2 regions of the Caballeronia sp. S22 genome follow, and region 2 is predicted to be linked to the other one. Evidence: predicted binding sites of a transcription regulator. Region 2 holds the regulator's gene; the other holds the start of a gene.
What was found. The regulator FliA, encoded in region 2, starts transcription of late flagellar genes. The targets are predictions, from matches to a motif close to CTAAAGTTTNNNNNNNNNNNGCCGNTA.
Positions count from the first base shown of each region.

Region 1 (16,201 bases), 300 kb from region 2:
CGGCACGAACCGTTGTCGTCTTCGGACACCGCGCGCTGCGTCAGCAAGTGCTCGCTGACGCGCTCGTAAATCTCCTTCGGGCTCAACATCGTAATGGGGCTCAACATCACAGCACCTGCAATATCACGCAGCCGTTTTGAGAAGTTCGGCGGACAGCCCGAACTGACGCGCGATCGACGTCAGACGCTCGCGCCACTCCCACTTGCCGAAGACGTCGTGCACGTTCTGCAGACAGGAGAGCAATTCGACGGTATTGGGATCGAACACGTTGATGCGCGCACGGAGCAGCGCGCGCCTGAGCGCCGCGACGCCGACATCCATGTACGCCGGCACCTGCTCGGGCGGCTTCGCGATATAGCGAATGGGCACGCCTTCCATCGCGGTGATGTAGTCGCGCGGCTTGATGAAGCTGCCGACAGGACAGCCGCCGCAGTATCCGCGATACGCGCCGCCGCCCTGCGGCAGCAAAGCCGCTTGCCCTTGCACAAAAAGATGCTGTACCGCGCCGTTGAAAATCTCCTGATGGGTCAGGAAGTTCAAGCTTTTCATGATCATCTCCCCTGCGCCCCTGCGCAGCGGCCGTGCGTTTGAGTTTTCGAGAAGCTGCACCTGCTTACCGGAGCGGCGGCGTCGTTGCGAATGTGGCAACCTGAATGAACGCTTCGCCGCTCGGACACTGCATCGAGCACGGCGGTTTCCCGGACTGGCTCGCGTCGGATTTCTACACTCAGTGAACGATCCGTACACCGTCAGTTATAACGGTTCGGTCCGGTAAAAAGGTGCGCCAGCGCACGCGAGGACGCCATTTTTACACGGCTCGTACGTTCGTGCAGTGCGGAAAACCCGGCAAAAAGCCTTGCAATTCGGGGCATTGCGCGTGCTTCACTGCAAAAAAATCGGCTTCTATAGGTGTTTACGCCAAGAGACGTATTTTGTACTCAGACGTGTTGCCAAAAAGCAAAAATTTCCCGCATACGAATATCTTCAGCGTGTGGATTTGGCGGCCGTCTTCCTTTTTGTCTTAGGTTTTTCTCGCGATATGCAACCGACGGCGTGATCGTTGACCAAACCGGTGGCCTGCATGAAGGCGTAGCAAATGGTCGTGCCGATGAACTTGCAGCCGTACTTCTTGAGCGCCTTGCTCAAGGCGTCGGATTCGGGCGTGGATGCCGGCGTGGGGTTCGCGGCATCGCGCGGCGTGTCGATGGTCTTGCCATCGACGAAAGACCAGACGAAGTCCGCGAACGAGCCGTGTTCCTGCTGGATCTGCTGCACGGCACGCGCATTGAGCACCGCCGATTCGATCTTCGCCCGGTTACGTACGACGCGCGCGTCCAGCACGATCCGCTCGATGTCCTTCTCGGTGAAGCGCGCCACCTTGTCGATGTCGAAGCCCGCGAAAAGCGTCCGATAACCCTCGCGCTTGTTGAGGATCGTCGACCAGGAGAGGCCGGCTTGCGCGCCTTCCAGAATCAGCATTTCGAACAGATGCTGGTCGTCGCGCGAAGGCACGCCCCATTCGTCGTCGTGGTACTGGATCATCGCGTCGGTCGTGGCCCAGGCGCAGCGGGTGTGATCGGTGTCTGCCATTGCGAGTCCTCGTCGTTTTTTGGATCGCGTCAGCATAGCCGAACGTCCGCGACGCGCCACCTCTGCCATTCGGCCAATTGGCGCGCGCCGTGGCCACCGGTAAGCTTGCGCCCATGACTACATCCTCGACATCGGAATTCAACGGCTTCCTGCTCGGCATCGACGGCGGCGGAAGCGGCACCCGCGTCGTCCTCGCGGACGCGCACGGCACCGAGCTCGCACGCGCGAATGGCGGACCGTCGGGACTCGGGCTCGGCGTCGAACGTGCGTGGCAGTCCATCGGCGATGCGTGCCGGCAAGCGTTCGACGCAGCCGCGCTGCCCTTCGACTGGCGCAACTGCGTGCTCGGCTGCGGACTGGCGGGCGTGAACAACGCGGACTGGCTCGCGGCCTTCCACGCCTGCGCGCCGGACGTGCGCGCGTTGCGCGTGGAAAGCGACGCCTACACGACCGTGCTCGGCGCGCATGGCGGCGAATCCGGCGTGATCGTCGCGCTCGGCACGGGCAGCATCGCGGCGTCGCTGGACGAGGCAGGCGTTTGCCGCATCGCGGGCGGTTACGGCTTCCCGAGCGGCGACGAAGCCAGCGGCGCATGGCTCGGCCTGCGCGCGGTCGTTCATCTTCAACGCGTGCTCGACGGCCGCGCGACCGAAGACGCATGGTCGCGTGCGCTGCTCGCGCGCACCGGTGCGACGGATCGCGACAGCCTCGTCGTGTGGCTTTGCGCCGCGAACCAGACCGGTTACGCGACGCTTGCGCCGACCGTGTTCGAGTTCCACGATCATCCGGTCGCGGCGCGGCTGCTCAAGCGCGCGGCGCTCGAAATCGAGCGTCTGGTCGCGGCGCTCGATGCGGCGGGCGCGCTGCCCGTCGCGCTGTGCGGCGGACTTGCCGAGCCTTACGAGCCGTTCGTGCCGGACGTGTTGCGGGAACGGGTGCGGGCGCCGCGTGCGGATTCGGCAGCGGGCGCACTCGAACTGGCGCGGCGCGCGGCGTCCGCATTCGGGGCTGCCGGCAGCCCGGCGCGATAAAATAACGAGCTTTGCGGCACCACAAAGGCAGTCATGTACTCGGTCATCGCTACTGATCTCGACGGTACGCTTCTGAACAGCGACCACCAGCTGGACCCCTTCACCGCCGAAACCGTGCGCACGCTAGCGGCGCGCGGCGTGCCCATCATCATTGCGACGGGCCGGCATTACCGTGACGTCGCCGGCATTCGCGATCTGCTCGGCGTCGACGCATATCTGATCACGTCAAACGGCGCGCGCGTGCATGCGCCCGGCGACGAGCGCATCTATTCGCGCGACCTCGATCCCGCCGCCGTACGCCGTCTCGTGCAGCCGGAACTCGCGGGCGCGCACGGCCGCGTGATCGTCAATCTGTTCGCCGACGACGCCTGGCTCATCGACCGCCACGCGCCCGAACTGCTGGTTTTCCACCAGGATTCGGGCTTCAAGTACGAGGTGATGGATTTGCGCGAGCATGACGGCGTGAACATCGCGAAAGTGCTGTATATCGGTGAGCCGGCGGATCTGAAGGAAACCGCCGCGAACCTCGAACGTGAATTCGGCGATTCGCTCTACGTCACGTATTCGCTGCCGGATTGCCTGGAAGTGATGACGTCCGACGTATCAAAAGGGCGGGCGCTGCGTTTCGTGCTGGAGCGGCTCGATGTCGATACCGCGCAGTGCGTCGCGTTCGGCGACAACATGAACGATATCGATCTGCTCGAAACCGCCGGGCATCCGTTCATGATGAACAACGCCAATCCGGACCTCATCAAGCGTCTGCCAGACGTGCCGCGCGTCGGGAACAACTTCGAAGCGGGCGTTGCGCATCAGTTGCGCAAGCTGTTCGGCATTCGCGACGAACTGGCGTCGCCGGGACAGACGCCCGACTGAGCGTCGATCGCGATGGGCCGCCGGATTTGCCGGCAGCCCGTTTTCGCTTATCCGCGATGGCCCCAGTTGTTGCCGTAGCCGCCGTGGTTCCAGCCCGCGCGGTTATAGCGGCCGTAATCGTGGCCGTAGCCACCGTGCCAGCGCGGTTCTTCATGGCGATAGTACGGCGCGCGATACACAGGCGCCGCAGGACGCACGTACACCGGAGCCGGCGCCACATAAGCCGGCGCGCCGAGCGATACGCCGATGTGCAGATCGCTGTGAGCCTGAGCCGCTCCGACAGCACCGATTGCAAGGCCGGTCGCGACGAGCATTTGGGTGACGATGCGCTTCATTGTCTTTCTCCTTTAAGGCGACGTGTGTCGCATGAGTTCAATGTAAGCGTCCGCCGTCTTACATGCTTCGAGGACTTGTTACGGTGTGCAAGGGCGACGTAAGGACTTCGGAAAGGGAAGCTGGGCGTGTGACATCGCTGGAAGCCTTGTCGGACGGCCTTTTCGCGTCTTGCTCTGTATGCAGGAAACTGGGTTCGCAACAATTCATAAGCATGCTGCGTAATTCGGCATTACATTTGTCGCGCGCTTTTAATCATTCGAATGCGCGGCGTAGCGTGAAAACAAAAACGGGCGCATGTAGCGCCCGTCTTTTATTTGCCGCCGACGATTACTTCTGGCGCGTCAGAGCCGGATACAGCAGGCCCGCGAGAATCGCACCGACGATCGGCGCGATCCAGAACATCCACAGTTGATCGAGCGCCCAGCCGCCGACGAAGAACGCCTGGCTCGACGAGCGCGCCGGATTCACCGACGTATTGGTGACCGGAATCGAGATCAGGTGGATGAGCGTCAGGCACAGGCCGATCGCGAGCGGCGCGAAGCCTTTCGGCGCACGGTCGTCGGTGGCGCCCAGGATCACGAACAGGAAGAAGAACGTCATCGCGACTTCGCAGACCAGCGCCGCCACCATCGAGAAATGACCCGGCGAGTGCTCGCCGAAGCCGTTCGCAGCGAACCCGCTCGACGTGAAGTCGAAGCTCGGGTTGCCCGTCGCGATCAGGTAGATGACCCATGCGCCGAGCGTCGCGCCGATAACCTGCGCGACGATGTACGGCACGAGATCGCGCACCGGGAAGCGGCCAGCCGTCGCGAGACCGATGCTCACAGCCGGATTCAGGTGGCAACCGGAAACGTGTCCGATGGCATAGGCCATCGTCAGCACCGTGAGACCGAACGCCAGCGCAACGCCAGCGAAGCCGATGCCGAGTTGAGGAAAGGCCGCGGCGAGCACGGCGCTTCCGCAGCCGCCCAGCACGAGCCAGAAAGTACCGAAAACTTCAGCGCCGAGACGCTTCGACAAATGCATGATCCTGCCTTAGTGAAAAATTGAAAAGCCATTGATTTAAAACAAGAACGCGTGATGCGCTCGCGGAGCGGAGTTTAAGCGCGGAGTCTTCGGCGAACTGTCAAAAATGGTGGATCGGCTCTCAATTCACGGGCATCGAAACGAAACTTCGGATTGTTCCTTATAGGGTGGGCAAAAAAGTGCGGAGCGCCCGAACGGCGCGCGCAAAAAAATACCGCCCGGCAAGCGGGCGGTATTCGATGCGACTTGAAATCAGGCGAGCGGTATGACGATTAACCCACCGCAACCTGACGCAGCACCGGGCGCTTCGCGGCCTGGAGCATCGCGGTGTAGCTCTCGACGTAGTTCTGCGCCATCGTGTGCGCGCTGAAGCGGCGTTCGAACTGCGCGCGAATTTCCGTACGCGAGAGTTCATCGAGTCGTTGCAGCGCGCCGACCGCGCCCTGCACGTCCTCGCAGATGAAGCCCGTCACGCCGTGATCGATCACTTCCGGCACCGAACCGCGATTGAACGCGATCACCGGCGTGCCGCAGGCCATCGCTTCGATCATCACCAGGCCGAAGGGCTCGTTCCAGTCGATCGGAAAAAGCAGTGCCTTCGCGCCCGACAGGAATTCCGGCTTTTGCGCCTCGTTGATCTCGCCGATGAACTCGACATGCGCCTGCGACAGCAGCGGCTCGATCGTCGACTTGAAGTATTCCTGGTCGACCTTGTCCACCTTGGCGGCGATCTTCAGCGGCAGACCGCTTTGAGCCGCGATCTTGATGGCGAGATCGGCGCGCTTTTCCGGGCAAATGCGGCCCAGGAACGCGAGATATTCCGGCTTCTTGTGCGGCTGCGGCGTCAGCAGTTCGTTCGGCAGACCGTGATAAACGGTGTTCAGCCAGTTCGCCTGCGGTAGCGGGCTACGCTGATTGTCCGAGATCGAAATGACGTTCGCCTTCGTGAACGTGTTGAAGATCGGCTGCAGTTCCGGCAAATCGAGACGGCCGTGCAGCGTCGTCACGAAGGGCGTATCCATCTGCGTGAACAACGGAAACGGCATGTAGTCGAGGTGGAAGTGCAGCACGTCGAACTCGTGCGCGCGCTGGCGGACGGTTTCGAGCAGCAGCATGTGCGGCGCGAGCGCATCGCGCACGGTCGGGTCGAGACGCAACGCACGCGGCCACACCGCGTCGAGCGTCGCCTTGGTTTGCGAATCGCCGCTTGCGAACAAGGTTACATCGTGGCCGAGCTCGACGAGCGCATCGGTCAGATAAGACACGACGCGTTCAGTGCCGCCGTAAAACTTCGGAGGAACTGCTTCGTGCAACGGTGCAATTTGTGCGATTCGCATAACGTGACTCTCCATGTAGGTGAGGCATTGCAGTCACGCTCCGGTCGAGCGCTCAACACATGCCATTCGGGCGGGCCGCGTGTGGTGTAGACGCCGCCCGAGATCGGCCCGGAGATGAAAAACATCGCGACCGGGTTATCCCTTACTGCCCATTATCAGGATCGAGAGCGGCATTTCATTTCATTTTTCAATCGCTTATCGTTGTTACAGCGCGAAACATGTGCTGTTACGAAGTCAGAATTTGCACCAAAAAAGATGATGTAGACGGATTTGAAGCGTGGAACACGCCGCGGGGTTCTTATAAGCAATTTGCGGTCCTGCGCGCCGAACATTGCAGCGATTGGTCGTCTGGCGCGGCCCACAGCGAAAAGCCGAAACACCGGCATTAAGTCAGACGAATAATTGCCGATAACTTAGTCTGCCGATCGGCAAGCGAAGGGCGTGGGCGTGTAAGAAATATTCCTACACGAATCTTCGCGAAACTCCGTCGTTGCGTCGGAAGGTTTGTCCTACAGGCGCGGCCGCGGGCATCGGCGACAATCGAATCGAGACCAGACAACGCGCGCGGGGCCGCATTCGCCTGTCCTTTGCGAATTCGAGCAAACGTTCACCCGCCGGGCCTGACCAGCCAAGTATCGATTCGGGGAAAAAAATGACGATCAGCAATACGAGTACGCTCGCGGAAATCCGCGAGGTGAATCTGTCGTACTTGCTCCTCGCACAGCGGCTCCTTCAGGAAGACCGCGTTTCGGCGATGTACCGCCTCGGGCTTTCCGCGCAGGTCGCGCAGGTGCTGACTTCGCTGACGCTCGCGCAGGCGGTGAAAGTGGCGTCGTCGAGCCATTTGCTGTGCCGCTTTCGTTTCGACGACCACACGCTCCTCTCGTCGCTCGCCGACAAGGACAAGAGCGCGGCGCTCGCGCACGCCCACGCGGCGATCCTGCTGGCCGACGGTCCCGTCGAGCAGATCGGCTGAGCCACGCGACAACCCGATGGCGACAAAAAGCGTGGTCGCGGAAGTCCGCGAAATCACCCTGGCGATCGAACTGATCGAACTGGGCGCGCGGCTGCAGTTGCTCGAAGCGGAAACGAGCCTCTCGCGTGACCGTCTCATCAAGCTCTACAAGGAGCTGAAGGGCGCGTCGCCGCCGAAGGGCATGCTGCCGTTCTCGACCGACTGGTTCATGACCTGGCAGCCGAACATTCATTCGTCGCTGTTTCACGCGATTTATCGATTCGTCGATACGCACGGCGGCGTGAAGTCGACCATTCAGACGATCGTCAAGAGCTACCGCCTGTACCTCGAACATCTCGAGATGCACGGCGACGAGCCCGTCCTCTCGCTCACGCGTGCCTGGACACTCGTGCGCTACTTCGAATCCGGCATGCTGCAGACCAACGCCTGCACGCGCTGCGGCGGACGCTTCGTCGCCCACGCGTACGAACTGCGCGCGGGCTATGTCTGCGGCCTGTGCCAGCCGCCGTCGCGCGCGGGCAAGACGCGCAAGGCGATCGCATCGTCCGGCGCGACGGAGCGCGCTCCAGGCATCGCGGCCTGACGCCGCACTTCCGGCACGGCCCGCTGCCACACGGGGTTTACCGTTTGCCGTCCACGCGGATTTGCCCCCAAAGTTTTTCAGTCGAGTGCCGTAAACCACTTAACGGCGGTCTTACCGCATCAAAACGTGAGGACTCGACTGTGCTGATTTTCGTTGGATCGCTCGTGACATTGCTGTCCGTTTTCGGCGGTTACGCGCTCGAAGGCGGGCACCTTGGCGCGCTCATGCAGCCGGTCGAGATTCTGATGATCGCGGGCGCGGGCGTCGGCGCGTTCATCCTCGGCAACAACGTCAAGACCATCAAGGCGACCATTCAGGTTCTGCCGACGCTCTTCAAGGGCGCGAAGTACGACAAGAGCATGTACATGGAGCTGATGGGCCTGCTCTACGTGCTGCTCGCGAAGGCGCGCAAGGAAGGCACGCTCGCGCTGGAGGCGGATATCGAAGATCCGGCGAAGAGCCCGGTCTTCAGCCAGTACCCCAAGATTCTCGACGATCACCATATCGTCGAATTTCTGACGGATTATCTGCGCCTCATGGTCAGCGGCAACATGAACGCGTTCGAAATCGAAAGCCTCATGGACGAGGAGATCGAGACGCATCACGTCGAGGGCGAGGCGCCCGCGCATGCGCTGACCAAGGTCGGCGACGCGATGCCCGCGTTCGGCATCGTCGCGGCCGTGATGGGCGTCGTGCACACGATGGCCTCCGCCGATCAGCCGCCCGCGATTCTCGGCGAGATGATCGCGCAGGCGCTCGTCGGCACCTTCCTCGGCATTCTCCTTTCCTACGGTTTCATCGGGCCGCTCGCGAATGTCGCGGAACAGCGCGTCGCGGAGCAGACCAAGATGTTCCAGTGCATCAAGGTGACCATTCTCGCGAGCCTGAACGGCTACGCGCCCGCGATCGCGGTGGAGTTCGGCCGCAAGGTGCTGTTCTCGACGGAACGTCCGTCGTTCTCCGAACTGGAAGAACACGTGCGCCGGGTCAAGTCGAAGTGACCGGAGCACAGCGATGAGCAACGACAGCGAACGGCCCATCTTCATCAAGCGCATCGTCGCCGGCAAGAAGGGGCATCACGGCGGCGCGTGGAAGCTCGCCTACGCGGACTTCATGACCGCGATGATGGCGTTCTTCCTGCTGATGTGGCTGCTTTCGTCGACCTCGCCGGTGCAGCGGCGCGGCATCGCCGAGTACTTCAACATGCCGCTCAAGGCCGCGATGGTCGGCGGCAAGTCCGTCGGCATGGACAACAGCATTCTCATCGGCGGCGGCCGCGATATTTCCAGCAACGAAGCGGGCGCGGCGCGCAGGTCCGACGGCAGCACGCAGCTCGCGCAGCGCGCCTCGGCCAACAACGACGAAGAATTGCTCAAGGCCGCGCAAGGCGAGCTCGAACGGCGCGAGCAGGTGCGCCTGCATGATCTGCAGGTGAAGCTCATGGCCGCGATCGAGGCCAATCCGACGCTGCGCCAGTTCAAGCAGCAGATCCGCATCGAGTCGACGCAACAGGGCTTGCGCATCGAGATCGTCGATACGCAGAAGCGCCCGATGTTCGCGCTCTCCAGCAACGCCGTGCAGCCCTACATGCGCGACATCCTGCGCGAGATCGGCAAGACGCTCAACGACGTGCCGAACCGCATCGTCGTGCAGGGACACACCGACGCCGTGAAGTACGCGGGCGGCGAGAAGGGTTACAGCAACTGGGAGCTGTCGGCGGACCGCGCGAACGCGTCGCGGCGCGAGCTGGTCGCGGGCGGCATGGACGAAGCGAAAGTGATGCGCGTGCTCGGGCTCGCGTCCACGCAGAACCTGAACAAGAAGGATCCGCTCGATCCGGAGAACCGGCGCATCAGCGTCATCGTGCTCAATCGCAAGACGGAAATGTCGATGCTGCGCGACGACGGCTCGCCGGGCGCGACGCTCGACAACGGCACGGACGCGCAAGGCGCGCCGGCGACTGCGCTCGGCCAGCTCATCCCTGGCATCGCGGCCCGGCCCGCGGCGCAATGAGCAAATTGCTCGAAAAACAGGCTCAAGACTCGGCACGTTTCGACCGTCATCACGGCAAGAGACAAACATGATCAAAAACATTCTGGCAATCGACGATTCGGCCGCGATGCGGCAAATCCTCTCGGCGACGCTGGCGACGGCGGGTTACGAAGTGACCGTCGCGTCCGACGGCGACGAAGGGCTGGAGTGGGCGCTCGCGGAGCGCTTCGACCTGGTTCTGACCGACCAGCACATGCCGGGCAGAAGCGGACTCGATCTGATCGTGGCGCTGCGCGCGAACCACGCCTACCGGGCGACGCCGATCCTGGTCCTCACGACCGAAGGCGGCGAGCCCTTCAAGGACGCGGCGCGCTCGGCGGGCGCGACGGGCTGGATCGAAAAGCCGCTCGATCCGGACCTGCTGACCGAACTGGTCGCCGCGCTCTCGGAAGACACGCAGCACTGAAGCGAAAGCAAAAGACAACCCGCGCACCCACGCGCCGACGGTGACTCAAGCATGACACTCGACATTACCCAGTTCTATCAAACCTTCTTCGACGAAGCGGATGAACTGCTCGCGCAGATGGAGCAACTGCTGCTCGTTCTGGACATCGCGAATCCGGACCCGGAAGACCTCGCGGCGATCTTCCGCGCGGCACACTCGATCAAGGGCGGCGCGGCCACGTTCGGCTTCACCGCGCTCACCGAGACGACGCACATCCTCGAATCGCTGCTCGACCGGGCGCGCAACAACGAGCTCGTCCTGCGCCGCGACATGATCGACACGTTTCTCGCGACCAAGGACGTGCTCTCGGATCAGCTCGCCGCCTACCGCGCGAGCACGGAGCCGGATGCAGCCGCGGCCGCCGCGATCTGCGCGAAGCTGGAGCGCCTGAAGAACGAGCATGCCGAAGGCGGCCAGCCGGGCCAGATCGAGCCGCCGTCGCTGCCGGGCACGGAGAAGAACGCGGCGAAGCTGAACGTCGCGCCCGCCTATGAAGGCCCGAACGCGCCGCCCGCGCACGTGATCGCACAGGCGGCGGACGTGATCGAGGACGACGGCAACTGGGACGGCGCATTCGAACTCACCGATGTATCGACACATGCGGGAACCGCTGCCGATGTGACGCCGGGACACACCGGCGCGCTGGCGGCGGATGCAGGACCCCACCTGAAAATTACGCTACGGGGGGTGGGCGAGAAGGACCTGGCGACTCTGATCGAGGAGCTGGGGAATCTGGGAAGCATCGTCGGAGAAAAGAAGACGGACGCCGAGTATGTGGTTTGGCTCGACTCGGACGTCCCGGCCGACGATATCGTCGCCGTGTGCTGTTTCGTGATCGATGAAAAGCAGATCGCGATCGGCCGTGGCGACGCGGCGGCGCAATCCGCCGAAGCAGCGCCAGCAGTACCGGCAGTGCAACCCACGCTACACGAAGAGCCGAAGCAATCGCAGGCGCATGCAGCGCCCGCATCCGTGGCTGGCAAGGAAGCAGTGAAAGAAGAATCGGCGGCGGCGGCGGGCTTGCAGGTCCCGTCCGCTGCCCAACCGACGAAATCCGCGGCGAGCGACGCCGACAAGAAGGCGCGGCCGCAGGCGGCCGCATCGGCGGAAGGCAGTTCGATTCGCGTCGGCGTGGAGAAGGTCGATCAGCTCATCAATCTGGTGGGCGAGCTCGTCATCACGCAGGCGATGCTCGCGGAAACCACGAGCACGTTCGATCCCGCTCTGCACGACCGTCTTTTCAACGGCATGGCGCAGTTGGAGCGCAACGCGCGCGACCTGCAAGAGGCCGTCATGTCCATCCGCATGATGCCGATGGATTACGTATTCAGCCGCTTCCCGCGTCTCGTGCGCGATATCGCCGGCAAGCTCGGCAAGGAAGTGGAACTCGTCACGTTCGGTCAGGCGACCGAGCTAGACAAGAGCCTGATCGAGCGCATCATCGATCCGCTCACGCACCTCGTGCGCAACTCGCTCGATCACGGCATCGAAACAGTGGAAGCGCGCCGCGCGGCGGGCAAGTCGACCACCGGCCAGCTCGTGCTGTCGGCGGCGCATCACGGCGGCAACATCGTGATCGAAGTGAGCGACGACGGCGCCGGCCTGCGCCGCGACAAGATTCTCGCGAAGGCGCAGAAGCAGGGCATGCAGGTTTCCGAATCGATGAGCGATGAGGAAGTCTGGCAACTCATCTTCATGCCGGGCTTCTCGACCGCCGAACAGGTGACCGATATTTCCGGCCGCGGCGTAGGCATGGACGTGGTGAAGCGCAACATCCAGTCGATGGGCGGCCACGTCGAAATTATGTCGCGCCAGGGCGCGGGCACGACCACGAAGATCGTGCTGCCGCTCACGCTCGCGATCCTCGACGGCATGTCGGTGAAGGTCGGCAACGAGATCTTCATTCTGCCGCTGAACTTCGTGATGGAGTCGCTGCAGCCGGTCGCGGAAGACATCTACACGGTCGCGAACGGCGAGCGCGTCGTGCGCGTGCGTGGTGAATATCTGCCGCTCGTCGCGCTGCATCGCGTGTTCGATGTCGAAGGCGCGCGTACCGAGCCGACGCAGGGCATCGTCACGATCATGCAGACGGAAGGACGCCGCTTCGCGATGCTGATCGACGAACTCGTCGGCCAGCAGCAAGTGGTCGTGAAGAACCTCGAAACCAATTACCGCAAGGTGCACGGCATTTCCGCCGCGACCATCCTGGGCGACGGTCGTGTCGCGCTGATCGTCGACGTGGCCGCGCTCAACCGCGAATCGCGCGCACAGCACGGCGCGCACTCTCACTAACAACGAAGGAGCCATTCATGGCAGACGTTCAAACGATTCATACCGCTGCGCCTTCGCGACGTGATGCGGGTCACGCCGAAGCGGCCGGACAGGAATTCCTCGTGTTCACGCTCGGCGCCGAGGAATACGGCATCGACATCCTGAAGGTGCAGGAAATTCGCGGCTACGACAACGTTACACGCATCGCGAATGCGCCCGCGTTCATCAAGGGCGTGATCAATCTGCGCGGCATCATCGTGCCGATCGTCGATATGCGCATCAAGTTCAATCTGGGCCGCGTCGAGTACGACAACCAGACCGTCGTGATCATCCTGAATGTGGCGCATCGCGTGGTCGGCATGGTGGTCGATGGCGTGTCGGACGTGCTCACGCTCGCGCAGGAGCAGGTGATGCCCGCGCCCGAATTCGGCGGCACGCTCGCGACGGAATATCTGACGGGCCTCGGCACGGTCGACGGCCGCATGCTGATCCTGATGGACATCGAAAAGCTCATGACGAGCCGCGAGATGGAGTTGATCGACTCCGTTGCCGCATAACGAGCGAAGAGAAAGAAGCCATGCTGAAGAAGTTGTCGATCCGCACGACGCTCACGCTCGTCGGCCTGCTGTTCACCGGATGCGCGGCGCTGATCGGCGCGCTCGCGCTCGCCGGACTCAATTCCGCCAACGCGTCGCTCTCATCGCTCGCGCAGGAAGACCTGGTCGCGATGCGCGCGCTCTCGGAAACGTCGTCGTATCTGCTGCGCTCGCGCATCACGCTCGACCGCGTGCGCTCGCTCGCCGAAGCGGGCAGCACGGAAGAAGCGAAGAAGGCGATCGATCGCGGCCAGTATCTGCTCGACAAGAGCAATGAAAACTGGAAGGTCTATCTCGACACGCCGAAACCGACGCTGCCGAAGGAAACCTTCGACGCGCTCGTCGCCCAGCGCGACGCGCTCGTGAAGACCGGCGTGGAGCCGGAATTCGCCGCGATCCGCGCGAACGACATGGCCGCGTATCACGCGATCGCCGACACGAAGATTAGCCCGATGTTCGTCGCCTTCGATCAGGCCGTGACGGCTGCGGTGGCCTCGCATCAGGAGCACGCGGAGACGTCGCGCGCGAGCACGGCCTCGCATATCGCGGCGCTCAACATGACGATCGGCGCGGTGCTCGTGCTCGCGGTGCTGATGCTCATCGGCACGCGCATGGCGCTCTCCAGCCTGATCGTGAAACCGATCAACGATGCCGTCGATCACTTCGACCGCATCTCGCGCGGCGATCTCACGCAGTCCGCGCATACGGACCGGACCAACGAAATCGGCCGCCTGTTCGCGGGCATCGAGCGCATGCGCGGCAACCTGACGGCGATGGTCGGCTCGGTGCATCGCGGCGCGGAATCGATCGATGTCGGCGCGCATGAAATCGCGAGCGGCAACACGGATCTGTCGCAGCGCACGGAAGAGCAGGCGGCGTCGCTGCAGGAAACGGCGTCGAGCATGGAAGAACTGACGAGCACCGTGAAGCAGAACGCCGACAACGCGCGCCAGGCGAGCCAGCTCGCGGTGAGCGCATCGGATATCGCGTCGCGGGGCGGCGAAGTCGTCGAGCAGGTCGTCGAGACGATGCACGCGATCGCGTCGAGTTCGAACAAGGTCGTCGACATCATCGGCGTGATCGAAGGCATCGCGTTCCAGACCAACATTCTCGCGTTGAACGCGGCCGTCGAAGCGGCGCGTGCAGGCGAGGAAGGCCGCGGCTTCGCGGTGGTCGCGGGCGAAGTGCGTTCGCTCGCGCAACGCAGCGCGGCGGCGGCGAAGGAAATCAAGGCATTGATCGGCGATTCGACCGCGAAGGTCGACAGCGGCACGGAACTCGTCGCGCGCGCCGGTCAGACGATGGGCGAGATCGTGCAGGCGGTGCGCCGCGTGACGGACATCATGGGCGAGATCAGCGCGGCGTCGGAGGAGCAGTCCGACGGCATCGAGCAGGTCAACCGCGCCGTCACGCAGATGGACAGCGTGACGCAGCAGAACGCGGCGCTCGTCGAGCAGGCGGCGGCTGCCGCGGCATCGCTCGAAGAGCAGACGCGTCAACTGAAGGACGTGGTCGCGCAATGGCGTCTGGAAAGCGCGGCGCCGGTGCGCGCGAGCGCATCGACGGCAGCGGCGCGCATCAAGGCGTCGGCGCCGGCTGCGCGCATCGAGCCTTCGTCGGCTGCGGTTGCGTCGAAAGCCGAAAAGCACGCGAAGTCCGCTCAGAACGCGAAAGTTGCGCCGGAAGCGGCCGTTATCAAGGAAGCAGGCAAGGCCGCAAGCAATCCGGCGGTCAAGCCGGCGAGCGCCGTGAAGCCCGCGCCCGCGCCGCGCGCAAAGGCGACGGTCGCAGCCGACGGCGACTGGGAAACCTTCTAACCGAATCCGGAAACGAACACGACCATGTGGGCATCGCGCATCACGATCGATAGCCGGCGTTTCATCGAAACGCACGGCATGCGCGAGTCCGCAGGGTCGAGCGCGAAGAACGCGCCACATCGGGCGCCGCTAAGGGTGTCAAGGAAGCACGAAACATCATGATGGCAACGCGCAACCCGCGTATCGACCTGGGCGCCAGTGTGCGTGGTCCGGAAGTCGAGCGCGATTTCGAATTCACGGCGGCGGACTTCGCCCGCATTCGCGAGCTGATTCATCGGCGCGCGGGCATCTCGCTGTCGGACCACAAACGCGACATGGCGTACAGCCGGCTCGCGCGCCGTCTGCGCGCCTGCGGCATCGATACGTTCAGGCAGTATCTCGATCGCCTCGAAACGAACGACGACAACGCCGAATGGGAAGCGTTCGTCAACGCGCTGACCACGAATCTCACGGCGTTCTTTCGCGAGTCGCATCACTTTCCGATTCTCGCGGAATTCGTGAAGCGCCGGCAGCAGCCGTTCTCGGTGTGGTGCTCGGCGGCTTCCACCGGAGAGGAGCCGTATTCCATCGCGATGACGCTCGTCGAAGCGCTCGGCGAACACGCGGCGCGCCAGTGCACGGTGTTCGCGAGCGATATCGACAGCCAGGTGCTCGCGAAAGCCGAAGCGGGCGTGTATTCGCTCGATCAGGTGAAGGCATTGCCCGTCGAGCGTCTCAAGCGCTTCTTCCTGAAGGGCACGGGTTCGCACGCGGGTCTCGTGAAAGTGCGCCCGGAACTGCGCGCGATGGTGAATTTCGGCCGCGTCAATCTGACGGACGCGCGCTACGACTTGAAAGGCCCGTTCGACGCGATCTTCTGCCGCAACGTGATGATCTACTTCGACAAGCCGACGCAAGGGCAGGTGCTCTCGCGCTTCGAGCCGCTGATGAAGCCGGGCGCGCTGTTGTTCGCGGGACATTCGGAGAACTTCACGTATGTGTCGCAGGCGTTCAGGCTGCGCGGCCAGACCGTGTACGAGCTGTCGCGCGACCTGAAGACGACGGGCAAGCCGCAGCGCGCGCTCGCAGGGGAGGCGGCATGAGCGGGCTGCCGATCGCGTCGAACCTCTATTTCGACAACCATTTCAAGAAGCCGGGCGTGAAGCTCCTGCCGAACGAGTTCTACATGACGAGCGAAGACATGGTGCTCGTCACCGTGCTCGGCTCGTGCGTGGCGGCGTGCATCAACGACCGCACGGCGGGCATCGGCGGAATGAATCACTTCATGC
Region 1 covers NZ_OZ180035.1:3,141,213-3,157,413, reverse strand. Annotated here, with positions in the region: gene ACEN42_RS14830 (hypothetical protein) at 1-107, opposite strand, end outside; gene ACEN42_RS14825 (hypothetical protein) at 124-549, opposite strand; gene ACEN42_RS14820 (DNA-3-methyladenine glycosylase I) at 985-1,590, opposite strand; gene ACEN42_RS14815 (BadF/BadG/BcrA/BcrD ATPase family protein) at 1,704-2,621, shown strand; gene ACEN42_RS14810 (Cof-type HAD-IIB family hydrolase) at 2,655-3,494, shown strand; gene ACEN42_RS14805 (hypothetical protein) at 3,542-3,829, opposite strand; gene aqpZ (aquaporin Z) at 4,158-4,856, opposite strand; gene ACEN42_RS14795 (glycosyltransferase family 4 protein) at 5,129-6,193, opposite strand; gene flhD (flagellar transcriptional regulator FlhD) at 6,852-7,169, shown strand; gene flhC (flagellar transcriptional regulator FlhC) at 7,186-7,752, shown strand; gene motA (flagellar motor stator protein MotA) at 7,893-8,753, shown strand; gene motB (flagellar motor protein MotB) at 8,767-9,765, shown strand; gene ACEN42_RS14770 (response regulator) at 9,833-10,210, shown strand; gene cheA (chemotaxis protein CheA) at 10,262-12,541, shown strand; gene cheW (chemotaxis protein CheW) at 12,559-13,077, shown strand; gene ACEN42_RS14755 (methyl-accepting chemotaxis protein) at 13,098-14,933, shown strand; gene ACEN42_RS14750 (CheR family methyltransferase) at 15,092-16,015, shown strand; gene cheD (chemoreceptor glutamine deamidase CheD) at 16,012-16,201, shown strand, end outside.
Region 1: a site for FliA is predicted at 7,820-7,846, ahead of motA (flagellar motor stator protein MotA). Genes of this name have one in related genera too.

Region 2 (16,201 bases):
ACGCGTGCGCGCAAGGCACGTTCGTGCCGCCGACGCTCATCGAACTCGACAGCATCGACGAGCTCAAGCGCGAAGTGTTCGGCCCGGTGCTGCATGTGGTGCGTTATCGCCGATCGAACCTTGATAAACTCCTCGACCAAATTCGCTCGACGGGTTATGGCCTTACGCTCGGCATCCATACGCGTATCGACGAAACCATCGCGCATGTGATCGCGCGGGCGCATGTGGGCAACATCTACGTGAACCGTAACGTGATCGGCGCGGTGGTCGGCGTGCAGCCGTTCGGCGGCGAAGGTTTGTCGGGCACGGGTCCGAAGGCGGGCGGCGCGCTGTACTTGCAGCGTCTCCTGGCGAAGCGCCCGACCGGTTTGCCGAAGTCGCTCGCGAGCACGCTCGTCGTCGATCAGACCGCGTCGAAGGACACGCCCACGGCAGCGCTCACCGCGTTGCGCGACTGGGCGATCGGCGAACGCGATCCGCAGACGGCCGCGCGCTGCGATGGCTATCTGCAGCATGTGATGGCAGGCGCGACGGCAGTTCTGAACGGCCCGACGGGCGAGCGCAACACGTACACGCTCGGCGCGCGCGGCACGGTGCTGTGCGTGGCGGCGACATCGAGCGGCGCGCGCGCGCAACTGGCCGCCGCGCTCGCGACGGGCAACCGCGCGTTGTTCAGCGGATCGGCGGGCGAGCAACTGGCGGCGTCGCTGCCGGCATCGCTCAAGCCATATGTCCAGGTGCGCCGAGCGGCGGAGGACTTCGACGCCGTTCTGTTCGAAGGCGACAGCGATGAACTGCTGTCGCTCGTGAAGGAAGTCGCGAAGCGCGCGGGACCGATCGTATCGGTGCAGGGCGTGGCTGCGGGAGCGTTCGCCGACGCTGGCCACGATGGCGAAGACTACGCGCTCGAACGTCTGCTGACGGAACGCTCGGTGAGCGTGAACACGGCGGCGGCGGGCGGCAATGCGAATTTGATGACGATCGGTTGAGACACCCCTCGAGCGCTCGATTCAAACGAATTCAAACAAGCGGCAGCAGGCACGGCGATCCCGGCACAAGCTGCCATCCACACTGGAACCAGGAGAAGCTATGAAGCAAACGATGACCAAGCTGGCAGCAGCCATGACGCTCGCCGGCCTGTCGCTCGCGGGGACCGCATTCGCACAGCAAGCCGAGGACGTGAAGGTCGGTTACGCCGGACCGCTGACCGGTGCGCAGGCGCACTACGGCAAGGACATGCAGAACGGCATCACGCTCGCCGTCGAAGATTTCAACGCCACGAAGCCGACGATCGGCGGCAAGCCGGTTCGCATCGTGCTGAACTCGGCCGACGACCAGGCCGACCCGCGCACGGGCACGACCGTCGCGCAGCGCCTCGTCGATGACGGCATCAAGGGCATGCTCGGCCACTTCAATTCGGGCACGACGATCCCGGCATCGCGCATCTACGCGAACGCGGGCATCCCCGAAATCGCGATGGCGACGGCGCCCGAATACACGACGCAAGGCTTCAAGACGGCCTTCCGCATGATGACCTCCGACACGCAGCAAGGCTCGGTCGCGGGCGAGTTCGCGGTGAAGAACCTGAAGGTCAAGAAGATCGCGATCGTCGATGACCGCACGGCGTACGGCCAGGGTCTCGCCGACCAGTTCGAGAAGGCGGCGAAGGCGGCGGGCGGCACGATCGTCGACCGTGAATTCACGAACGACAAGGCTGTCGACTTCAAGGCGATTCTGACCAAGATCAAGTCGATGAACCCGGACCTCGTGTACTACGGCGGTGCGGATTCGCAAGCCGGCCCGATGGTCAAGCAGATGAAGACGCTCGGCTTCCGCGCGCCGCTGATGGCGGGCGAAATGGTGAAGACCGATACCTTCGTCAAGATCGCGGGCGACGCGGCTGAAGGCACGGTGGCATCGCTCGCCGGCCTGCCGATGAACGAAATGCCGGGCGGCGCGGACTACGAAGCGAAGTACAAGAAGCGCTTCAACGAAGACGTGCAAACCTACTCGCCGTACGCCTACGATGGCGCGATGGCGATGTTCAACGCGATGAAGGCGGCCAACTCGACGGACCCGGCGAAGTACCTGCCGTTCCTCGCGAAAACCGACATGCAGGGCGTGACGGCGAAGCACCTGTCGTATGACTCGAAGGGCGATCTGAAGAACGGCGGCATCACGCTGTACAAGGTCGTCGGCGGGAAGTGGACGACGTTGCAGAGCGTGGGCGGGAAGTAAGGTTTCGTTTTCTGCGTTGTATCGAACGGCCCGGTCCGCGTTTGCGGCCGGGCCGTTTTGCGTTGACTCTTGCGAATGCCCTAGCTCGTTCTCACTTTGTCGGCCATCGGGCCTTTGGAGTTCTCCGCAGCTTCGAGATAACTCACTTCCATGCCCGCTTCCAGATCGTCGGGATCGAGATCCGCCAGTACGGAATAGCGGAAATACACATCCTTCGAACCCGTCTCCGGTTTGATAAAACCCCAATGCTCTTTCAGCGTGCCGATCACGCCGACTTTCCAGTCCGACTCCACCGCCCCGGCGGCCGGCTGCCGGTCGCGTTGTCGTTTGAATAAGGTGCTCAGCGCGTCACGTTCCGGTCCTTTGGATTGGTCCATCCTGTCGATAACCTCCGACATCGTGACCGAATAAGTCACTTCCTTATGTAGCATCTGGCTGGGCCGCTCCACGTTGGCGTCGCCATCCACCGCGTCACGGGTAATCGACCAGCTGATCGCCATCACGCGGATGCCAAGCGTCTTGAGTTTACGTACGAGCGGTATGAAGTCGCTGTCGCTGGCGATCAGCACGACGACATCGAATTGCTTGTGGATCGACAGTTCAAAGGCCTCCAGTGCGAGCCAGACGTCGATGCCCTTTTCCTTGCCGGCGAAGTTCATCGGCAGGTAGTGCGCGGTGACGTTCGCGCGCATCAGAATCTCATCGACGACCCGGTCGTTCAGAAGCGCGTCGTTGCCCTTCTCTTTGCTTTTCTGCGCAGAGAAGCGGCCACGGAAATAGTGCGCGTCGATTACTTGACAGTTGCGCGGATCGACCTTTTCTTCGTCCGCAACCTTGTAGCAGATGTAATCGTGAAGCCCGGGAATCGAAATCCAGGCCCTTTTATCATGCCGATGGTTGTAGTACTTGCTGACGCGATCGAAATAATTTCCGTCGTAGAAAACGCCAATCTTGGTCAGTTGCCTCGCTGCATGTGACATCGTGCAGTCGCTCCTTTTGTCGATTATCGAATCGACTCCCTGTATCGAGAGTGCGGATCCGATTATCGGAAGCGAGCAGATGTCTTCGGTAGTGCAGGATGCTGAATTAAGGTTGCCAGAGAGCAGATCAATCGGACGAACTCTTGGGTCGCTTCCAACCCGTCACCATCGCGCGAATAAGATTCTCCCGCGTCCACACGCTCATCAGCACCGCCGCCGCGACATGCACGCATACGCAAACCTCGACCGCAATCGACAGCCACGTATGAACCTCTTGCGGCCACTCCTCACCCCAGAACGCATCGAGTCTCATGATCCAGCCTGACACCGCGAGCGCGAGAATCAGAAACCAGAGAAACAGCGCCATCAATCCGCCGAGCGGATTGTGCGAAACGTGATGCATCGGCTTGCCGTTCGCAAGCGATTTCAGATAGTCGGAGAGATGCGAACGCGTCGGCCACCACGCTGAAAATCGCGCGTGACGCGATCCGATGAAACCCCACACGACACGCGCGACAACGAGCGCCGCCGCGACATATCCAAGCAAACGATGCGTGGAATCCGTCGGCCCGAACAGATTCCACAAGACGATGCCCGCCACGGCCCAGTGCGTGAGCCGCACCCACGCGTCCCAGACTTTCACGCGGGCAAAGTCCGTCACGCTTACTCGACTTCCGACTTCACGACAGCCAGCGTCTTCGTGTCGTAATAGATCTCGACTTTCTTGCCGTTCTTGTCGTGGCCATAGATCTCATAGCAGTTGCCATCGACCTTGAACTTGCGAATCTTGTAGCCTTGCGACTCGAGTTGAGCCTTGGCATCCGATTCCTTCATCCATTCGCTCTTCGGATGCGCGGTGCAGTCTGCCTTCGCGAAAGCCGCGCCCGAAAAGCCCAACGCCAATGACAACGCCAGAATCTTAAGCATCGCTAACTCCCTGTGTTTTCGAACTGGCTACTCTACTGCCACCGGGAGCGGTCTGCAAGAAGATTGAAAGTTTGTCTCTTAGCGCTGTCCTTGCCGGCGAATTTGTTCGAGTGTCGCGCCCGGCGTGCTCTGATCCTGCGGAATGCGAATCTCGATCAACGCGGGCAGGCCCGATTTCCGGGCGCGTTCGAATGCAGGCATGAACTGATCCGTCGTTTCGACGAGTTCGCCGTGCGCGCCGAACGCGTGCGCAAACGCGACGAAATCCGGATTCGTCAGCCCCGTTCCATGCACGCGGTTCGGGTAATGCCGCTCCTGGTGCATACGGATCGTTCCGTACTGCGCGTTGTTCACGACGATGAAGATCACCGGCAATTCATATTGCATCGCCGTGGCGAGTTCCTGACTCGACATCATGAAGCAGCCGTCGCCCGCGAACGCGATCACCGTGCGGTCCGGATAAAGCGACTTCGCGGCGATCGCGGCGGGCACGCCGTAACCCATCGCCCCGCTCGTCGGCGCGCACTGCGACCGGAAATGCCGATACGAATAGTGCCGATGCAGCCAGGTCGCGTAATTGCCCGCGCCGTTCGTGAGGATCGAATCAGCGGGAATCGTTTCCGCGAGCTGGCGCATGATTTCGCCGAGCTGGACATCGCCGAGCATCGGACGCGGCGTGCGCCATTCGAGATACGCGGCGTGCGCGGCCTCGGCTTCGCCATTCCACGCGATATTCGCGGGCGGCGTCAGCGCCGCGAGCATCGACGCGATTTCCGGCATGCCCGAGACGATCGGCAGGTCGGCGCTGTACACGCGCCCGAGTTCCTCCGCGCCCTGATGCACGTGGATGAGCGTCTGCTTCGTCTTCGGGATGTCGAGCAGCGTGTAGCCGCCCGTCGTCGATTCGCCCATGCGCGGGCCGAGCACGAAGAGCACGTCGGCATCGCGCACGCGCGCCGCGAGCGCCGGATTGATGCCGAGGCCGACATCGCCCGCATAGTTCGGATGCTCGTTCGACAGCGTGTCCTGATAGCGGAATGCGCAGCCCACCGGCAACCGCCATTGCTCGACGAAGCGCGCGAAGTCCTGCGTCGCCTCGAGCGTCCAGCCGCTGCCGCCCGCGATCACGAACGGCTTCTTCGCGTTGGCGAGCAGTTCGCGCAACCGGTCGATCTGCGCCGTCGACGGCGATGCCGCCACGCGCTGATAACGCGGCGCGGGCGGCGCTGCGGCGACCGCTTCGGTCAGCATGTCTTCGGGCAGCGCGAGCACGACCGGACCCGGACGGCCCGAGGTCGCCGTGTGAAACGCGTGGCTCATGTACTCCGGCACGCGGCGCGGATCGTCGATCTGCGCGACCCATTTCGCCATCTGCCCGAACATGCGCCGATAGTCGATTTCCTGAAACGCCTCGCGGTCCATGTGATCCCGCGCGCATTGGCCGATGAGCAGGATCATCGGCGTCGAATCCTGAAACGCGGTGTGCACGCCGATCGACGCGTGCGTCGCGCCCGGCCCACGCGTGACGATCGCGACGCCCGGTTTGCCCGTCAGCTTGCCGACCGCTTCGGCCATGTTTGCCGCGCCCGCCTCGTGGCGGCAGACGATCGTCTGAATCTGCGAGGTTTCGTCGTGCAGGGAATCGAGCACGGCGAGAAAGCTCTCGCCGGGCACGCAGAACACGCGCTCGACGCCGTGATGCACGAGCGCATCGACGAGAAGACGCGCGCCGGTAGTTTGATTGTCGGGAGAAGCGGATTGCGCGGAGGGGACAGCGGACGCCATGCGAAGAACTCTCCTGTGAGTGTCCGGATCGTCGCGGATGCGGGCCGGACCGTGAGCGAATTGCCCTAAAGCTTACGCCGTCGGGCGAGCACGCGGCCAGAAGCAAAGCGGAATTTTTTCCCGGCGCGCGCGACCTGTTCGCGCTGCCCGCGGCATTTCCATCAGCCGAAATACCCCTTTTTCTCGCCCCTTATCCAGCGATGGAGAAAGGGTGGAGTTCGCAATAATGGCTTCACTGAAAAGCGGACACGGCAACGAGCCAAGCGGGTCCGCCTCGCAAAGATCGCAGTTTCACCTCATCGGGGGCAAGTTTGAACATTCGTAAATTCATCGGCGCGAACAGCCGCGACGCATTGCGCCAGGTTCGTGAAGCGCTCGGCCCCGATGCCGTGGTGCTGTCCAATCGCACGCTGGATGATGGTTCCGTGGAGATCGTCGGTGTCGCGGACAGCGATATCGCGTCGATCTCGCCGGCCGCGAAGGAACAGGCCGTGCGCTCGGGGGGCTCGTCGCGCGCCGCGCTGGCCGCTGCGGCCGCCGCGCTGCCGGCGAAGCAATCCGCCGCGAATCCCTACGCGAGCGGGGACGTGTTTTCGTCGGTCTTCGGCGCAAACACCGACGCCGACGATGAAGACGATTTCGCGCACGAACACGAAGCCGCTTCCGACGAAGAAGCGCCGCGCACGATGGCCGACTCGAACCCGTGGCTGATCGAGCATGCGAAGCGCATCGCGCAGCAGGCGACGATGCCGTCGAACCGACCGCTGACGGCGTCCGCCGCGATCGCTCGCGGTATGGGCGTGCCGGTTCCTGTCGCCGCGCAAGAGACGCGCGCCGACAGAACGCCGGAAGCAGGCAAGTACGCGATTCGCCAGCAAGCGCATGCGCAAGCGAACCGCGCGGAGGCCATCGCTCAGGCGCGCGTTCAATCGAAGGTCGAAACGCCCGACTGGGCACGCGAAGCCGCGCAGGTCGCCGCACGCCGCGCCGCGCAGAAGATCAACGCGAGCGCGCCGCACGCCGAAGCACCGGCGGCGAGCACCGCGCCGGCTGCGCAGGAAGGCGCCTTCGAAGGTCTGCCGGCGAACGCGGCGGCGGTCGTGACGGAAGCGATCCGCGCACGCATGGAGCAGGTCGTCAACGAAACGGTGATGAACGAGCTTTCGTCGATGCGCTCGATGATGGAAGAGCACTTCTCCGGTCTGCTCTGGGGCGAGCGCCAGCGCCGCAACCCGACGGGCGGCGCGCTGACCAAGCGTCTCTTCGCCGCCGGTTTCTCCGCGCAACTCGTCCGCATGATGGTGGACAACATGCCGGAGATGGAAAGCGTGGAAGGCGCGCTCGAATGGGTGCAGGAAGTGCTCGAATCGAACATCCCGGTGATGGATAGCGAAGATGCGCTGATGGAACGCGGCGGCGTGTTCGCGCTGATGGGCCCGACGGGCGTCGGCAAGACGACGACCACCGCGAAGCTCGCGGCGCGCTGCGTGATGCGCTTCGGCGCAAGCAAGGTCGCGCTGCTCACGACCGACAGCTACCGGATCGGCGCGCACGAGCAACTGCGCATCTTCGGCAAGATTCTCGGCGTGTCGGTTCACGCGGTGAAGGACGCCGCGGACCTGCAGCTCGCGCTTTCCGAGCTGCGCAACAAACATATCGTGCTGATCGACACGATCGGCATGAGCCAGCGCGACCGCATGGTCTCCGACCAGATCGCGATGCTGTGCGGCGCGGGTCATCCGGTGCAGCGCATCCTGCTGCTCAACGCGACGAGCCACGGCGACACGCTCAACGAAGTCGTGCAGGCATACAAGAGCGCGGCGGATCAGCCGCCGCTCGCGGGCTGCATCCTGACCAAGCTCGACGAGGCGACGAATCTCGGCGGCGTGCTCGATACGGTCATCCGCTACAAGCTGCCGGTGCATTACGTGTCGACCGGCCAGAAGGTGCCGGAGAACCTGTACGTCGCGACCAAGCGTTTTCTCATCAAGAGCGCATTCTGCATTCCCCGCGACGGCTCGCCGTTCGTTCCGCAGGACGAAGAAGTGCCGGCGCTGCTCTCCGCATTGTCCGCGCGCGCCACGACCGAACTGCATGGGGTGCACTTTGGATAAGTTCGTGCTCGACCAGGCGGAAGGTCTGCGACGGCTGCTCACGCGTGCCGGTTCGCGCGTGGTGGCGGTTGCGGGCGGGCCGGCGGGCATCGGGTGCACGTCGGCGGTGGTGAATCTCGGCGCGGCGCTGTCCGTGCACGGCAAGGATGTGCTCGTGATCGACGAGCATCAGGACGCGGGATCGGTGAGCCGCATGCTGGGTTTGTCCGATGCAGGCACGCTCGCCGCGGTGATGTCCGGCCGCCGCGCGCTCGCCGATGTCGTCGAGCGCACGCCGTTCGGCTTCTCGCAGATCGCCGCGCCGCGCGACGAGCGCATCAGCCACGACGCCGCGCAGTGCCGCGCATTGCTCGATGGTCCGGCCGACATCGTTTTGATCGATGCGCAGCTGGACCGTCACGGCGCGCTGTCGACGCTCGCGGCTCAGGCGCATGACTTTCTCATCGTGACGCGGGTAGCCGCGTCGGCGATCACCGAGGCGTATGCGTGCATGAAGCGCCTGCACTACGCCCATGCGATCGGCCAGTTCCGCGTGCTCATCAATCACGTGCAGAACCCGGCTGACGCGGCGGTCGCGTTCGACAACCTGTCGGGCGTCGCGAGCCGGTATCTGGCCGTGTCGCTCGTGCAGGCAGGGTATGTGTCCGAGGATGCGCGCGTCGCTCGGGCAAAGGAACTCTCACGCTGCGCAGTCGAAGCGTTCCCGGCCACGGCCGCGGCACGCGACTACCGCGCGATCGCGGCGGAGCTCCTCCACTGGCCGATGCGCCCCGCGCCGTACATGCGCGCGGCGAACGGCCAGCCAGACGCGCGAATTCCGGTTGGCGACTCTGAACAGGGCGGGCGGGAGGCGGCGCATCGTGTGGCCGCGCTTCACGACTTTGCAATGAGCAGCACGGCGTCGATGTGATCAAGATAGGTGACCATGATGTATAACGCCCAAGGCAAACTCTCACAGTCGGACGTCCTGACGAAATATGCGCCGCTCGTTCGTCGGCTGGGGCTTCAGCTCGTCGCCAAGATGCCGGCGAGCGTCGATCTCGACGATCTCATCCAGGCCGGCATGATCGGTCTGCTGGACGCGGCGAGCCGCTACAAGGAAGATCAAGGCGCGCAATTCGAAACCTACGCGAGCCAGCGCATTCGCGGCGCGATGCTCGACGAGCTGCGCGCCAACGACTGGCTGCCGCGCAGCATGCGCAAGACGTCGCGCGAAGTGGAATCGGCGGTGCATAAGGTCGAGCAGAACCTCGGCCGCTCCGCGAGCGAGACGGAGATCGCCGAGCACATGAAGATGCCGCTCGATGAATATCAGTCGATGCTCCAGGATCTGCACGGCAGCCAGCTGATCTACTACGAAGACTTCGACCGCTCCGCTGACGACGAGCCGTTCCTCGACCGTTATTGTGTCGATCGCTCGGACCCGCTTTCGGCGCTGCTCGACGACAGCCTGCGCGGCGCGCTGATCGAAGCGATCGACAAGCTGCCCGAGCGCGAGAAGCTGCTCATGAGCCTTTACTACGAACGCGGCCTGAACCTGCGCGAAATCGGCGCGGTGATGGAAGTGAGCGAATCGCGCGTGTGCCAGCTGCACAGCCAGGCGGTCGCACGTCTGCGCACGAAGCTGCGCGAGCAGGCGTGGACGAGCGTCGAGGCCTGATTCAGTTCGTTTCGAAGTCGCGCGTTTCGGCGAAGACCGTTTTCCCTTCGCCGAGACTTTTCGCGCGATACATCGCACGATCGGCGGCGCGCAGCACGGCGGTGATGCCGGATTGCTGCGCGCTCGTCGCGCTCGAAAGCAGACACGCGCCGATGCTCGCCGATACCGACACCGGCCGCTCCTGCACCGATGTCATCGCGTCGAGAATCGAGTGAATGCTGTCGGCCACCGATAGCACCGCCGCGCGGTCGCGCACCTGATGTGCGAGCACGACGAACTCGTCGCCGCCCAGACGCGCGATGGTGTCCGACTTGCGCATGCGCTTCGCGAGCGATTGCGCGAAGGCTTGCAGCAGCATGTCGCCGACGGCGTGACCGTAGGTATCGTTCACTTCCTTGAAGCCGTCGAGATCGATGAGAAGGAGCGCGGTGGCATCGTCGCCATCGGTTTCGCGCGCGGTCATCGCACGATCGACGATCCGTTCGAGCGCGTATCGGTTGGACAGGCCCGTGAGCGGATCGGTCGATGCCTGACGCGCGAGATCGCGATTCGCATTGCCGAGGCGATCGACGAGTACGCTCAAATACACCGATGCGCCCAGCACGCTCAAACCGAGCCCGATCGCGGCGGGAAGATTGGCGCGCCACCACGGCTGCCAGACGCCGAGCGCCATCACGACGATAAGCGCCGTCGCGCACGACACCGCGAGCGTGCGCTTGCCGTAACGGCATCCCGAGCCGATCAGAAACCAGAACATCACCCAGATGAGCGGCAGCGCGATCGCGCCGCCCGCTGCAAGCGCGAGCCCGAGCAGCGTTTGATCGGCGATGGTCGTGACCGTGAGACGCTTCTCCGACGGCGTGCTCATGCGGCTGACGATCAGCAGCGTGGCCGCACCGTAAGACACGTAGAGCGCGATGAGACGCGCGACCGCCAGTGCATCGTAGGAAGGGCGGAGCCACGCGAAGATGCCGTAGGCCAGAAGAACCGCCGCCCCCATCCAGACCCGCAGCGTGGCCTGCTCGCGCTCGGGATTCCGGTGCTCGGACCATGCGAAGGCATAAGGCCGGCGTGCCGGTTGATGCGCCTGCTCCATACTGAACCCCTGGATGGTGATTTCTTTCTTTTATCTTGCTGTCGTGTACTGCGGCCCCGTCGCGTGGCATCGGCTTTATGGCGTGGTATCGAATTGCGCCGAGCGAGCGATCCGCTATTTTGCAACGTTTTGCGAAGACGCTGTGTTTCGTGTAATAACGGCTTTCGCACTTCTATTTCCGATTCACCGTGATGCGCGACGAATCCATTTCTCTGGTCGGCGAATGGCTGCCGGTCTGCAATAGCGAAGACGTTCCCGAAGGCGGCGCGCGCGGCTTTGTCGTCGCCGATGAGCGCATCGTCGTGTGGCGCGACAGTATCGGCGCGGCGCATGTGTGGCGCGATTACTGTCCGCATCGCGGCGCGCAGTTGTCGCTCGGGCACGTGATGCGCGATCAGATCGTGTGCCCGTATCACGGCTGGCGTTACGACATCGAAGGGCAGTGCTTGCGGATTCCATCGAATCCATCTTTGCGTCCTCCGAAGCGTGCCTGCGCGACGACGTTCGTCAGCGAGGAGAAGTACGGCGTCGTGTGGATGTGCTTCGGCGAGCCGGCCTACGCGCTCGATTTCTTTCCCGAAGCCGCGATTCCCGGTGGCCGGCGCATCAATCTCGCGCCGCAGACGGTGAGGTCATCGGCGCCGCGCGTCGTCGAAAATTTTCTCGATATGGCGCACTTTTCGTTCGTGCATGTGGGGATTCTGGGCGAGGACGCGCACACGGAAGTGCCGGATTATGAAGTCGTGCAGACTTCCGATGGCGGACTGGAGGCGCGGCAGTGTCGGTACTGGCAACCCGCGGGGATTCCTGGACAGGGCGGCGGCGCGATGATCGATTATGTGTATCGCGCGAAGCGTCCGTTGATCGCGAGTCTCACGAAGATGGCGTCAGGCGGACAGGGTGCGCTGCATATCATGCTGGCGGCGTCGCCGGTGACGCAGACGGAAACGCGCGCGTGGCTCGTGTCGATTCATGAGGACGACGCGACGCATTCCGATCAGGCGCTTTACGACTTCAATATGGAAATACTGATGCAGGACACGCCGATCGTCGAGTCGCAATGGCCTCGGCGTCTGCCGCTCGATCTCGATGCGGAGTTGCATCAGCGGTGTGATCGGATGGCGGTGGCTTACCGGAGATGGCTGGCGGGGATGGGGTTCGGCTGGGGGACGATTCTCGCGGAAGCCGAATGATCGCGCGTCGCGGAGAAGGATTGGCGCGCCCGGCTGGGATCGAACCAGCAACCCCTGCCTTCGGAGGGCAGTACTCTATCCATTGAGCTACGGGCGCATCGGGGAGAGGCCTTGCGTGAGGGAAGCGCCAAAAGACAAACGGCTGCTGCAAGGCCCAACGAATCCGAGAGAATACCTGTTTTCCGTGACTTCGTCCATCGCACGGGGTTGGACGCATCGCGCGAAGCATCACACGATTCGGGTAAACGCCCGCACTGCCGCCACAGCCACCTCGCGCCGACAGTTAAGCGTTCCGTCTATAATCGACCGTGCCTTTCCCCAGGCGCGCCCAAGCGCAATGCGGTAGCTGTCACGCTGTCACTGAACCGACTCACACCAAAAAACGGGAGACGAGACAAGCATGAGCGAAGCACCCCACGGAGCCCCGATCAAGACGCCCGGCCAACTCATCGCCGCGATCATCGCGGGATTCGGCATCCCGGTCGCCATCATCATCCTGCTCGCGGTTTATGTGAACAACTCGACGCGTACCGGCGCGGGCACGGACATCGAGCAGTCGGTGAACGAGCGCATCGCGCCCGCCGCGCAAGTCGATATCCGCGACGCCAACGCGCCGCGCGTCTACAAGTCCGGCGAGGAAGTCTTCAAGGCCGTGTGCTCCGCCTGTCACGCAGCGGGCACCGCTGGCGCACCCAAGTTCGGTGATGCCGGCGCGTGGGCGCCGCGTATCGGTGAAGGCTACGACACGCTCCTGCACAACGCGCTCAATGGCAAGGGCGCGATGCCCGCACGCGGCGGCACCAGCCCCGACGATTACAGCGACTTCGAAATCGCGCGCGCGGTCGTCTATATGGCCAACGGCAGCGGCGGCAAGCTGGCGGAACCGGCGCAACCCGCATCGGGCGCGGCGGCGAGCGCGGGCGCATCGGGGGCGGCAGCGGCATCGGGCGCAGCGGCTCCGGCAGGCGCGAGCGCGAATGAGAACGCGCAGGCGGCGGCAGCCGTCGCAGCACTGGCATCGGTGCCGCAGGCTGCAGCACCGGCAGCGGGTGGCCAAAGCGCCGATGCGGCTCAAGCCGGCAAGGCGCTCTATGAGCAAGTCTGCCAGGCATGTCACGCGGCTGGCGTGCTCAACGCGCCGAAGTTCGGCGACAAGGCCGCATGGGCGCCGCGCCTGAAAGAGCCGATGGACACCGTCTACAACTACGCATTGCACGGCAAAGGCGCGATGCCGCCGAAGGGCGGATCGAACGCACCGGATGCGGACGTGAAGGCCGCCGTCGATTACATGGTGAACGCGGCGAAGTAACGATCGCGCGTGCAATGAGAAAACCCTGCGTCGGTTCAAGCGGCGCAGGGTTTTTCATTTTGAAGCGCGAAGAAAGCGAAAGCGTCAGGTCTTCTGCAACATCGCCTTGAGCATCGCCATCCGATCTTTTGGCGACAACGGCTTCTCCTCGGCCGTCGGCGGCGGTGCGTCGTCGAGCAGCATCTCGGGGATGAAGCGCGACGGCTCGCACACCACCGTCTCCCGCGCGCGCTTTCTCTTCTTGCACCAGTTCAGATGCAGACTGCGCTGCGCCCGCGTGATCGCGACGTACATCAGCCGGCGCTCTTCCTCGATACGCGAATCGTCGACGGGCGCGTCATCGTCCGAGCTGCCGCGATGCGGCATGATCCCTTCTTCTACGCCCACCAGAAACACGTGCGGATACTCCAGTCCCTTCGACGCATGCACCGTCGAGAGCCGCACCGCATCCGGATCTTCTTCCTTGCCTTCGAGCATCGACATCAGCGCGACGGTCTGGATCAGGCCGAGCAGGTTCTTACCTTCATCGGCGAAACCGTCGGCGGTGTCGTAGCCGGTCTGCTCCGCGCCCGGCGCGGCTTCCGGCTTCGTGCCCTTGCGCTTCAACCATTCGAGAAACTCGAGCACGTTCTGCCACTTCGATTGCGCCTGCCGTTCGTCGTAGGCATCGTAGAGATACGACTCGTAGTGGATGGCTTCCATCATGTCGTCGAGCACTTCGGTCGCCGGATCGCGCGCCGCACGGTCCGACAGCCGGCGAATCCATTCGCAGAACGTGCGCAGCGGCTCGACCTGCCGCGCCGACAGACGCGCCTCGATGCCGCCCATGAACACCGCCTCGAACAGCGACACCTTCGCGGCGCCCGCGAACGCGCCGAGCGCTTCGAGCGTGGTATTGCCGACGCCGCGCCGCGGAGTCGTGATCGCGCGGATGAACGCGGGATCGTCGTCGGGATTGGCGATCAGACGCAGATACGCGATGAGATCCTTGATCTCCGCCTTGTCGAAGAACGACTGCCCGCCCGACAGCACATAAGGAATGCGCTCGCGGCGCAGCACCTGCTCGAAGATGCGCGCCTGAAAGTTGCCGCGATAAAGAATGGCGTAATCGCGAAACTGCGTGCGCCGCTCGAACTTGTGCGCCGACAGCCGGAACACCACGGACTCGGCCTCGTGCTCTTCGTCGTTGCAGCCGGTGACGGTGATCGTGTCGCCCATGCCGTGCTCGGACCACAGCTTCTTCTCGAACAGCTTCGGATTGTTCGCGATGACGTTGTTCGCCGCCGTCAAAATGCGCACCGTCGAGCGATAGTTCTGCTCCAGCTTGACGACGTGCAGCTTCGGGAAATCCTTGCCGAGCTGCGCGAGGTTTTCGAGCGTCGCGCCGCGCCAGCCGTAGATGGCCTGATCGTCGTCGCCGACAGCCGTGAACGCCGCACGCGGGCCGGCGAGCTGCTTCAGCAATTCGTATTGACAGGCGTTGGTGTCCTGATATTCGTCGATCAGCAGATAACGCAGGCGGTTCTGCCACTTGTCGCGCACCTGCTCGTTCTCGGCGAAAAGCTGCGCGGGACGCAGGATCAGATCGTCGAAATCAAGCGCCTGATACGCGTGCAGCGTCGCCGCGTAGCTGCGAAAGACGATCGCCGCCTGATGCTCGTCCTCGTTATTCGCGAGCACGGACGCCTGATCCGGCGAGACCATCGCGTTCTTCCATAGCGAGATGATCGACTGGATCTTGCGAATCAGGCCCTTGTCGGTCGTGCCGAGTTGTTCCTGCACCATGCCGAAGCAGTCGTCCGAATCCATGATCGAGAACTGCGGTTTCAGTCCGACATGTTCCGCTTCCTGCCGCATGATCTGCACGCCGAGCGAGTGGAAGGTGCAGATCGTCAATTGATTGACGGGAATCTTGCGGCCTTCCTTGCCGGGCGTGGTGAGCGTCTTGCCTTCGAGCAGCTTCGCGGTGCGCTCGCGCATTTCGAGCGCGGCCTTGTTCGTGAAAGTGAGCGCGGCGATGTGCTTCGGCTCGAAGCCGCGTCCTTCGATCAGATGCGCGATCTTCTGCGTGATCACGCGCGTCTTGCCGCTGCCCGCGCCGGCGAGCACGAGACAGGGACCATCGAGATAGCGCACGGCTTCGCTTTGCGCGGCGTTCAGACCAGCGGACATCGTTTTGGACTTTTGGAGTTCGGGCGCGCTTAGCTGAAAACCTGCGCGCGGAGGAGAGCGCGATGTTAACACGATAGCGGCGGCGCGGTTCCGGCCCCTGTTCGTGCCACAATAACCGATCGAATTCACGACAGGACGATGCCCGCATGAGCACAGCACTGAAAGTCGGCGTGATGGGCTACGGCCTCGCCGGCGCGACGTTTCACGCGCCCGTCATCGAGCACTGCGGACGGGCGGAAGTCACGGCCATCGCGACGAGCCAGGCCGAACGCGCGGCCGCGGATTATCCGAACGCGCAGATCGTCGCGGACTTCGATGCGCTGCTCGCCGTCGACGGCCTCGAATGCGTCGTCGTCGCGACGCCGAACGACACACACTTCGATCTCGCGCATCGCGCGTTGTCGGCGGGTAAGCATGTGGTCGTCGACAAGCCGGTCACGCTTTCCGCGCGCGATGCCCGCACGCTCGCCGATCTCGCGCAGCAGAAAGGGCTCGTGTTCGCGCCGTTCCACAATCGCCGCTGGGACGGCGATTTCATGACGGTGCGCGCGCTCGTCGAAAGCGGGCGGCTCGGGCGCATCACGCATTACGAATCGCATTTCGACCGTTTTCGTCCGAAAGTGCCGCAGCGCTGGCGCGAGGAAGCGGAGCGCGGCGGCGGCCTGCTGTTCGATCTGGGTCCGCATCTGATCGATCAGGCGCTGACGCTCTTCGGCGCGCCGCAGAC
Region 2 covers NZ_OZ180035.1:204,748-220,948, forward strand. Annotated here, with positions in the region: gene putA (trifunctional transcriptional regulator/proline dehydrogenase/L-glutamate gamma-semialdehyde dehydrogenase) at 1-989, shown strand, start outside; gene ACEN42_RS00935 (branched-chain amino acid ABC transporter substrate-binding protein) at 1,090-2,238, shown strand; gene ACEN42_RS00940 (NYN domain-containing protein) at 2,319-3,218, opposite strand; gene ACEN42_RS00945 (cytochrome b/b6 domain-containing protein) at 3,346-3,879, opposite strand; gene ACEN42_RS00950 (PepSY domain-containing protein) at 3,882-4,145, opposite strand; gene ACEN42_RS00955 (thiamine pyrophosphate-binding protein) at 4,224-5,930, opposite strand; gene flhF (flagellar biosynthesis protein FlhF) at 6,242-8,044, shown strand; gene ACEN42_RS00965 (MinD/ParA family protein) at 8,037-8,954, shown strand; gene ACEN42_RS00970 (RNA polymerase sigma factor FliA) at 8,970-9,704, shown strand; gene ACEN42_RS00975 (diguanylate cyclase) at 9,706-10,800, opposite strand; gene ACEN42_RS00980 (Rieske 2Fe-2S domain-containing protein) at 10,992-11,993, shown strand; tRNA gene ACEN42_RS00985 (tRNA-Arg) at 12,015-12,090, opposite strand; gene ACEN42_RS00990 (cytochrome c5 family protein) at 12,394-13,302, shown strand; gene ACEN42_RS00995 (UvrD-helicase domain-containing protein) at 13,387-15,474, opposite strand; gene ACEN42_RS01000 (oxidoreductase) at 15,621-16,201, shown strand, end outside.